DNA from 2 places in the Proteiniborus sp. genome. Region 1 is predicted to be linked to the other one. Evidence: predicted binding sites of a transcription regulator. Region 1 holds the regulator's gene; the other holds the start of a gene.

Region 1 (4,361 bases):
TATCGCACATAAAGATAAAGCATATGAGAGAGGTAGAATGATTGCAGAAAAGCTTAAGGATGTTATACCAAGACATCAATTTGCTGTGCCTATACAAGCTACCATTGGCTCAAAAATCATTGCAAGAGAAACTGTAAAGGCACTTAGAAAAGATGTATTAGCAAAATGCTATGGTGGAGATATTTCTAGAAAGAAGAAATTATTAGAGAAACAAAAAGAAGGAAAGAAGAGAATGAGACAAATTGGCAATGTAGAAGTGCCACAAGAAGCTTTCTTAGCTGTATTAAAATATGATGAAAAGTAATGAATAATAACAATAGAAACACACGGAGCTAAAATAGATTTTATCTATACTCTATAACAGTCATAGTCTCGTCCTGCAAGTGTTCGATTAATATATATTATTTTATGATTATAATGGTGTGAAGCTAAGGAAAAGTTCCTTAGCTTTTAAATATATAAAGGAGTGTTTCTAATGAAAGACATTGGAATATATATCCATATTCCTTTTTGCCAGAGTAAGTGCTATTATTGTGATTTTTGTTCTTTTCCTGGGACACTAGATAATGCAGACAAGTACATTTCTTTTATAAAGAAGGAAATAGATATGTATGAAGAAGAGTTAAAAGATTATAATGTAGGAACAATTTTTATTGGTGGAGGTACACCAACAGTAATAGATGGGAAATATGTCTATGAAATAATGGAATATATACACAAAAAATTAAATGCTGATAGAGTAAAAGAAGTTACTATTGAAGCAAACCCAAAAACATTAGACCAAAATAAGTTACAAATATATAAAATTGCAGGAATAAACAGAATTAGCGTTGGTGTTCAATCAATGAATGATGCAATGTTAAAAAAAATTGGAAGAATACACACAGTAGAAGATTTTATTCATACCTACAAGCTTATAAGAAAATATGAATTTAATAATGTTAGCTTTGATTTGATGTTTAATCTTCCAGAACAAACTTTAGAAGACTCAATAAGAACATTAGAATTAGCCACGGAATTACAACCAGAGCACATATCTTATTACAGTCTGAAGTTAGAGGAAGGTACCTTTTTTTATGATAAATACATTAATAATCAGTTAGCTCTGCCTGACGAAGATATTGAAAGGGACATGTATCACGAAGGAATAAATTTACTAATGAAAAAAGGATATTGCCATTATGAAATATCTAATTTTGCTAAAAAAGGATGGGAAAGTAAGCACAACATAATCTATTGGAAATGTGAACCCTATATAGGATTAGGATTGTCTGCTCATTCATATTTTAAAAGCAATAGATATGGCAATACAGAGAATATGAACTTCTATTTTGAACAAGTATCTAATAAAAGACTAGCTATAGAAGAAAAAGAATTTATAGAAAAAGATATGGAAATGGCAGAATATTTAATATTAGGTCTTAGATTAATTGAAGGGATTAACTTTAAAAGCTTTGAAGACAAATTCAACATTAATATAAAAGAAGTCTATGGAAAAACTATAAATAAATTTATAAAAGAAGGTTTATTAGAGGAAAGCAAAGGAAATATTAAGCTAACACTTAAAGGTTTAGATTTATGTAATATAGTTTTTATGGAAATTCTTCCATAAATAAAATATGCAAAAAGGTATTGACAATTTAATGTAACAATGATAACTTAAAATCATGAGATTAGCACTCAACAACCAAGAGTGCTAATAATAAAATAGGATGTGATCATGTATGATGCTTGACGATAGAAAACTTAAAATTTTGCAGGCAATTATACAAAGCTATATAACTAGTGCTGAACCTATAGGCTCTAGAACTATTTCAAAAAGGTTTGATTTAGGCGTTAGTCCTGCCACTATCAGAAATGAAATGTCTGACTTAGAAGAGCTAGGCTACTTAGTTCAGCCTCATACTTCAGCAGGTAGGATACCTTCTGATAAAGGATATAGACTATATGTAAATAGACTGTTGCAATCAACAGATTTAGATTTTATATTAAGACATGATTTAAAAAGTAAGCTTATAGAGGAAATAGGAGAAGTTGATCAGCTTATTTATAATGCTGCTAAAATTCTATCAAAGGTAACAAACTATACTTCTCTTGCCATTGCCCCACAAATAAAAAAAAGTCAGTTAAAACATATTCAATTAGTTCCTATAGATGAGACTAAAATATTGATGGTTATTGTAACTGATTCTGGAATAGTTAAAAATACTGTTTTGAGAACTGACTCTGGTATTTCATCTGATCATCTTAATATAATATCCAATTATTTAAATGACAAACTAAAGGATTGCAACATTGGAGAAATTGCCCCAGAAATATTAGATAATCTAATAAAAGAAATGTATGAGTTCAAAAAGTCAATTTTAGACATTATCCCAATTTTAATGAATACATTAAACGATACTGCTGAAATTGGAATCTTTTTAGATGGTGTAACTAAAATTTTTAACTTTCCAGAGTATAATGATGTGGAAAAAGCTAGAGATTTTATTTCTTTTATTGAAAATAAGCCTTATATTCTAGAAATGATGCTTGGTGAAGGACAAAATGATATTGAGATTACAATTGGCAATGAGAACGTCTACGAAGAAATAAAAAATTGTAGTGTAATAACTGCCACATATAGCTTAAATGGAAGAACTATAGGGAAAATAGGTGTTATAGGACCAACGAGGATGGATTATTCTAATGTAATAAGTGTGGTCAGGTCGTTATCTTTAGATTTGAATGAAATAATTAAGAAAAATTTTATAGAATAGAGCTAAAGACACAAGTCATACAATGATAAAGTGTGAAATTGTCAAAATGATGCACAATACAATAATATCTTTGAATGGAGGGCTAGAAAATGGAAAAAACGGCAAAAGAAGATTTTGTTGAGCGTAGCTTAGAGAATGGAGACGCTGATAGTAATCTAGAAGCCACTATTGAAGAAAATGAGAATGATAAAGAAATTAATGTTAGCGATTTGTTAGAAAAATATAACAAGACAGCTACTGAGCATGAAGAACTTTCAAATAGGTATATGAGACTTCAAGCTGATTTTAACAACTTCAAAAAGAGAACAGAAAAAGAAAGAGAAAGCATATTTCAATATGCAACACAAGAACTAATTACATCTTTGCTTCCTGTTATAGACAATTTTGATAGAGCACTTAAAGTAGATATTGAAGAATCTACTGTAGAGAATTTATATAAAGGAGTAGAGATGGTATACAAACAATTAATGGAATCCCTTAAATCTAATGGTTTAGAAGAAATAAATGCATTAGGAGAAAACTTTGATCCAAACTATCATCACGCAGTTGCTCAAGAGGAAAATGAGAACTATGAAGAAAATGTGGTTACAGAAGTTTTTCTAAAGGGCTATAAAATTAAAGAAAAAGTTATAAGACCTAGTATGGTTAAGGTTTCAAAATAATTTTGTACTACATAAGGAGGAATAAATATGTCAAAAATAATTGGAATTGACTTAGGAACAACAAACTCTTGTGTGGCAGTAATGGAAGGTGGAGAACCAGTTGTTATTGCCAATGTTGAAGGAAATAGAACTACACCATCTATAGTTGCATTTACAAAAGATGGAGAAAGACTTGTTGGAGAAACAGCAAAAAGGCAAGCAGTTACAAACCCAGATAGAACAATTGCTTCAATTAAAAGATATATGGGTAAAGACCATAATACACTAATAGATGGGAAACAGTATACTCCTCAAGATATTTCAGCAATGATACTCCAGAAGCTTAAAACTGATGCAGAAAACTATTTAGGTGAGACTATTACAGATGCAGTTATTACTGTTCCTGCATATTTCTCAGACAGCCAAAGACAGGCTACAAAGGATGCTGGTAGGATAGCAGGATTAAATGTAAGAAGAATAATTAATGAACCTACTGCAGCGTCTTTGGCATACGGTATGGATAAAGATGAAGAACATCATAAAATAATGGTATTTGACTTAGGTGGAGGAACTTTTGACGTATCAGTACTTGAACTAGGAGATGGAGTGTTTGAGGTTATAGCAACTAGTGGAGATAATCATCTTGGGGGAGATGATTTCGACCAAGTAATTATTGACTACATGGCAGAGCAATTTAAAAAAGAAAATGCAGTAGACTTAAGAAACGATAAAATGTCTCTTCAAAGATTGAAAGAAGCTGCAGAAAAAGCTAAAAAAGAGCTTTCAAGTGTAATGACAACTAACATAAATTTACCATTTATTACTGCTACTCAAGCAGGCCCATTACATTTAACAATGGACTTAACAAGAGCTAAGTTTGATGAACTTACTGCTCATCTTGTAGAAAGGTCAATGGAGCCAACAAGAAAAGCTTTAAAAGATGCAGGCTTATCTCCATCAG
Region 2 (4,361 bases), on a different contig from region 1:
AATATAAAACAACAAAGCAGAACTCTCCTATACTTTATAAAAAATACCAACAAAAGTTCATTAGCATACTTTTGTTGGTATTTAAATATCAATTATTTAATTAATCATCAAACTATCCAAATCGTTTGGTTAATGGGTTTTTTACATCATTCCGCCCATACCGCCCATTCCGCCCATTCCTGGCATAGCTGGTTCGTTTTCTTCTGGTAAATCAGTTACTACAGCTTCTGTAGTAAGAATCATAGCAGCTATTGATGCAGCATTTTGAAGAGCTGATCTTGTTACTTTTGCTGGATCTACTATACCAGATTCAATCATGTTTATATACTGCTCATTTAATGCGTCGAATCCAACGCCTTTTTCACTTGCTTTTACCTTTTCAACTATGATTGAGCCTTCTAATCCCGCATTTGCTGCAATTTGTCTAACCGGCTCTTCTAAAGCTCTTACTATTATATTAACTCCTGTCTTTTCATCTCCGGTAGTTGTATTTAATAATTCTTTAACTGCTGGTATAACATTGATTAATGCAACTCCACCACCTGATACTATACCTTCTTCTACTGCAGCTCTAGTAGCAGCTAATGCATCTTCAATTCTAAGCTTTCTTTCTTTTAATTCTGTTTCTGTTGCTGCTCCAACTTGGATAACTGCAACTCCACCAGATAATTTAGCAAGTCTTTCTTGTAGTTTTTCTTTATCAAATTCTGAAGTAGTTTCTTCTATTTGTGATTTTAATTGTCTTACTCTATCTTTAATAGCCTGCCCATCTCCAGCACCATTTACTATTGTAGTGTTTTCTTTATCGACTTTTACAGTTTGAGCTCTTCCTAACATGTCTAATGTAGCTTCTTTTAAGTCATATCCTAATTCTTCTGATATAACTTCTCCGCCTGTTAGAATAGCTATATCTCTTAACATGTCTTTTCTTCTATCTCCAAATCCTGGTGCTTTAACAGCTACACATGTAAATGTTCCTCTTAGTTTGTTAACTACTAATGTAGCTAAAGCTTCTCCTTCAACATCTTCAGCAATGATTAATAATTGTTTTCCTTGTTGAACTATTTGCTCTAATATTGGTAGAATTTCTTGAATATTAGTTATTTTCTTGTCAGTAATTAAAATATATGGGTTTTCTAATACTGCTTCCATTTTATCTGTATCAGTTACCATGTATGCTGATAAATATCCTCTATCAAATTGCATACCTTCAACTACATCAAGAGTAGTTCCCATTGATCTTGATTCTTCAACTGTAATAACTCCTTCTTTACCAACCTTATCCATAGCTTCTGCAATTAAGCTTCCTATTTCATCATCACCAGCAGATATAGATGCAACTTGAGCTATTGACTCTTTACTTTCTATTGGTTTAGAAAGTGTCTTTATTTCATCTACAGCAACGTCTACTGCTTTATGTATACCTCTTTTAACAATCATTGGGTTAGCACCAGCAGCAACGTTTTTTAATCCTTCTCTAATAATTGCTTGAGCTAATATTGTAGCTGTAGTAGTACCATCTCCAGCAACATCATTAGTTTTTGTCGCTACTTCTTTTACTAATTGAGCTCCCATATTTTCATATTTATCTTCAAGTTCTATTTCACGAGCTATAGTAACACCATCGTTTGTGATTAGTGGTGAACCAAATTTCTTATCTAGAACAACATTTCTCCCCTTTGGTCCTAAAGTTACTTTAACTGTATCTGCTAATTTGTTTATACCTTTTTCCATAGCACGACGTGCTTCTTCACTAAATCTAATATCTTTAGCCATTATATTCACACTCCTAAATTTTATTGAATCCATCATTAATAAACACTCGAGATTAAAATAAATATTTAGTGAACATTTGCAGAACATGACTATAATTCTTAGCAAATGTAGATGAAAAATACGTTAAGAAATTCGTATGTTTGAACGTAGTGAGTTTACGAATTTTAGTATTTTTTATTGGAATGAGCTTTAGAATTATTCATGTTCGAAACCGTGAACGTATATTTATTTTAATCTACTTCTACTCAACTACAGCTAATATGTCAGCCAATTTTACTATAGTGTATTCTACATCATCTACTTTAACTTCAGTTCCTGAATATTTAGAGAATATTACTCTGTCTCCAACTTTTATTTCATCTTTTTTCTTTTCATCTCCTGTTATTCCAGCACCTACTGCAATAACTTCAGCTATTTGTGGTTGTTCTTTAGCTGAACCTGGAAGTACTATACCGCTTTTAGTTTTTTCTTCAACTTCTACCTTTTTAATAACAACTCTGTCTCCTAATGGCTTAATATTCATGTTTGACCCTCCCTGTTTATTTTAATTTTATCTTTTTCTTTTTTATTTATTAGCACTCTCTATCGTTGAGTGCTAATTCTTACAACATATATGTTATCTAAAGCATTTTATAGAATCAAATGCCATTTTAGACTATAATTTCGGTTTTACCGTCATTATTCCATTTTATAATAATTTTTCTTCGTTTCTTACTTGATATTGCGATATATCTTTGCTTTTCATAATTCTATAAAAAATAGATGAAAAATCTCTATACACACCTAGTTATATTATTAAAATCTCAGTAAAAATGGAACAATTTCAATGGAAATTACAAAATATATAATAGGTATAAATATAGCTGGCAGCATATTTCCTATTTTTATCTTTTTCAACTCTAAAAGGTTAATGCCTATACCTATAATTAAAACGCCACCAACAGCAGACATCTCCGTTATTGCTGGTTCTGTTAAAAACCTTTTCCAATTCTCAATTCTCAATTATTTTTTCCAATACCTAATTCTCTTGCGTAATAAAATAAGTATTGCTGAGCATATCCTGCATATTCTCCAAATTTACCTTGGGCATATTCCTGTATTTCTTTTAGATTAGTATCCTTTTTTAAGTAAAAATGCTCCATAACCCTTTTTACCCAAACATCTATTGGAAAGGCATCAGGCTTATTCATTGAAAATAACATAATACAATCAGAAACCTTAGGGCCTACTCCTGTAAATCTTATTAGCTCTTTTCTAGCATCTTCTGTAGAAAGATTTTTAATCCTATATATATCTATTTGCTTACTGGATACTATAGTTGCAGCATTTATTATGTATTTTGCTCTAAAAGATGTCTTACAGTCCTTTAACTCTTCAAGAGATAGTTTATCTAAAACATTTGCTTCTGGAAAACTAAAATGCTTCCTTCCGTTGTATTCACCAATATACTCCCCATATCTTTCACTTAGCATATTTATTGATCTTTTAATCATAGGAATGCTATTTCTCGCTGATAATATAAAAGATATAAGTATTTCCCACACATCCTGATTCAATATCCTTATTCCATGTCCAAACTCTATAGCCTCCTTTAATATTGAATCACTGGATAATTTGTTTTTTATTTCTGTATAATCCTTCTTCAAATCAAAATAATCTGCCCATATGTTATTGAAGTCATCTAAGTTGGTATTAGAAAGAACTATATCTTCACCATCTCTTCTAACGTTTAGAATCCTTCCATATGCTACACCAGTATAGCTTCCATCCGCTTCTTCATCCCATCTAAAACATTGCCCACATTCAAAAATATGTTTAGGCTCAAAGTCTTTTAAATCTTTTATTATTATCTTATCCTTTTCCTCAAAAATTCTATGTTTCATAAATATCGTCCTCCATGGCCAGATATTCAATTTGCTTTATTTTAATAATATAACCAAAAACAATATACCATAACCTTTATTTTACCCTATAAATACAGAAAAAAGCAAACTAAACGTTACAAATTGTTTGCTCAACAAAATTAACCATAGAACTATTTAGTTCTATGGTTAATTATCTAGGAATGTAAGGAATGTTCGTATACAGTTTAATATTTAGTTATTAAATCTACATTACGAATATTTTAAATAAATATTTTTTATCTTAAGCCGTCTTCACATTTAGCTTCTTCTTTTTTAAGTCCGCCTACTCTTGGATGTGGTCTTCCACAGTTTGTAACTGATAGGATTAGAACTATTTCATTGTCTCTTGGTGCATCTGGAACTCTTACTTCCATTGCATCAAAGTGAGTTCTAACAAATGCTGCATCTTTAAAGTGTAGTGGTACATCTATTGAACAACCTGGATATCCCATTTTTTTAGCTGAAGGAATAATAGCTTTTCCTCCTCCAAGTCCTTCTCTAAATGGCTTTCCTAGTGATGGGTGAAGTAGTGCTGCTGCATGCTCAAGCTCACCATTTCCACCAACTATTGCTGCTTTACCATAGCTTTCTGCTTCGCTTTTATCAATACCTGCTGCATTTAATGCTCTTTCAACTAAGTCTGGTGCTATTGATGATGCCCAATCTGATAATGGTGAAAGA

The links. The regulator HrcA, encoded in region 1, represses chaperone genes, less so after heat shock. The targets are predictions, from matches to a motif close to TGTTAGCACTCNNNNNNNNNGAGTGCTAACA.
Region 2: the regulator HrcA is predicted to act here: its motif matches at 2,347-2,377, upstream of ABV008_RS08205 (co-chaperone GroES).

Annotation. Positions count from the first base shown of each region.
Region 1 is NZ_JAWRHZ010000055.1:9,188-13,548, forward strand. It holds gene lepA (translation elongation factor 4) at 1-304, shown strand, start outside; gene hemW (radical SAM family heme chaperone HemW) at 476-1,612, shown strand; gene hrcA (heat-inducible transcriptional repressor HrcA) at 1,725-2,759, shown strand; gene grpE (nucleotide exchange factor GrpE) at 2,849-3,421, shown strand; gene dnaK (molecular chaperone DnaK) at 3,449-4,361, shown strand, end outside.
Region 2 is NZ_JAWRHZ010000041.1:42,096-46,456, reverse strand. It holds gene groL (chaperonin GroEL) at 142-1,776, opposite strand; gene ABV008_RS08205 (co-chaperone GroES) at 2,018-2,299, opposite strand; gene ABV008_RS08200 (DUF554 family protein) at 2,572-2,778, opposite strand; gene ABV008_RS08195 (DNA-3-methyladenine glycosylase family protein) at 2,775-3,659, opposite strand; gene ABV008_RS08190 (amino acid synthesis family protein) at 3,917-4,361, opposite strand, start outside.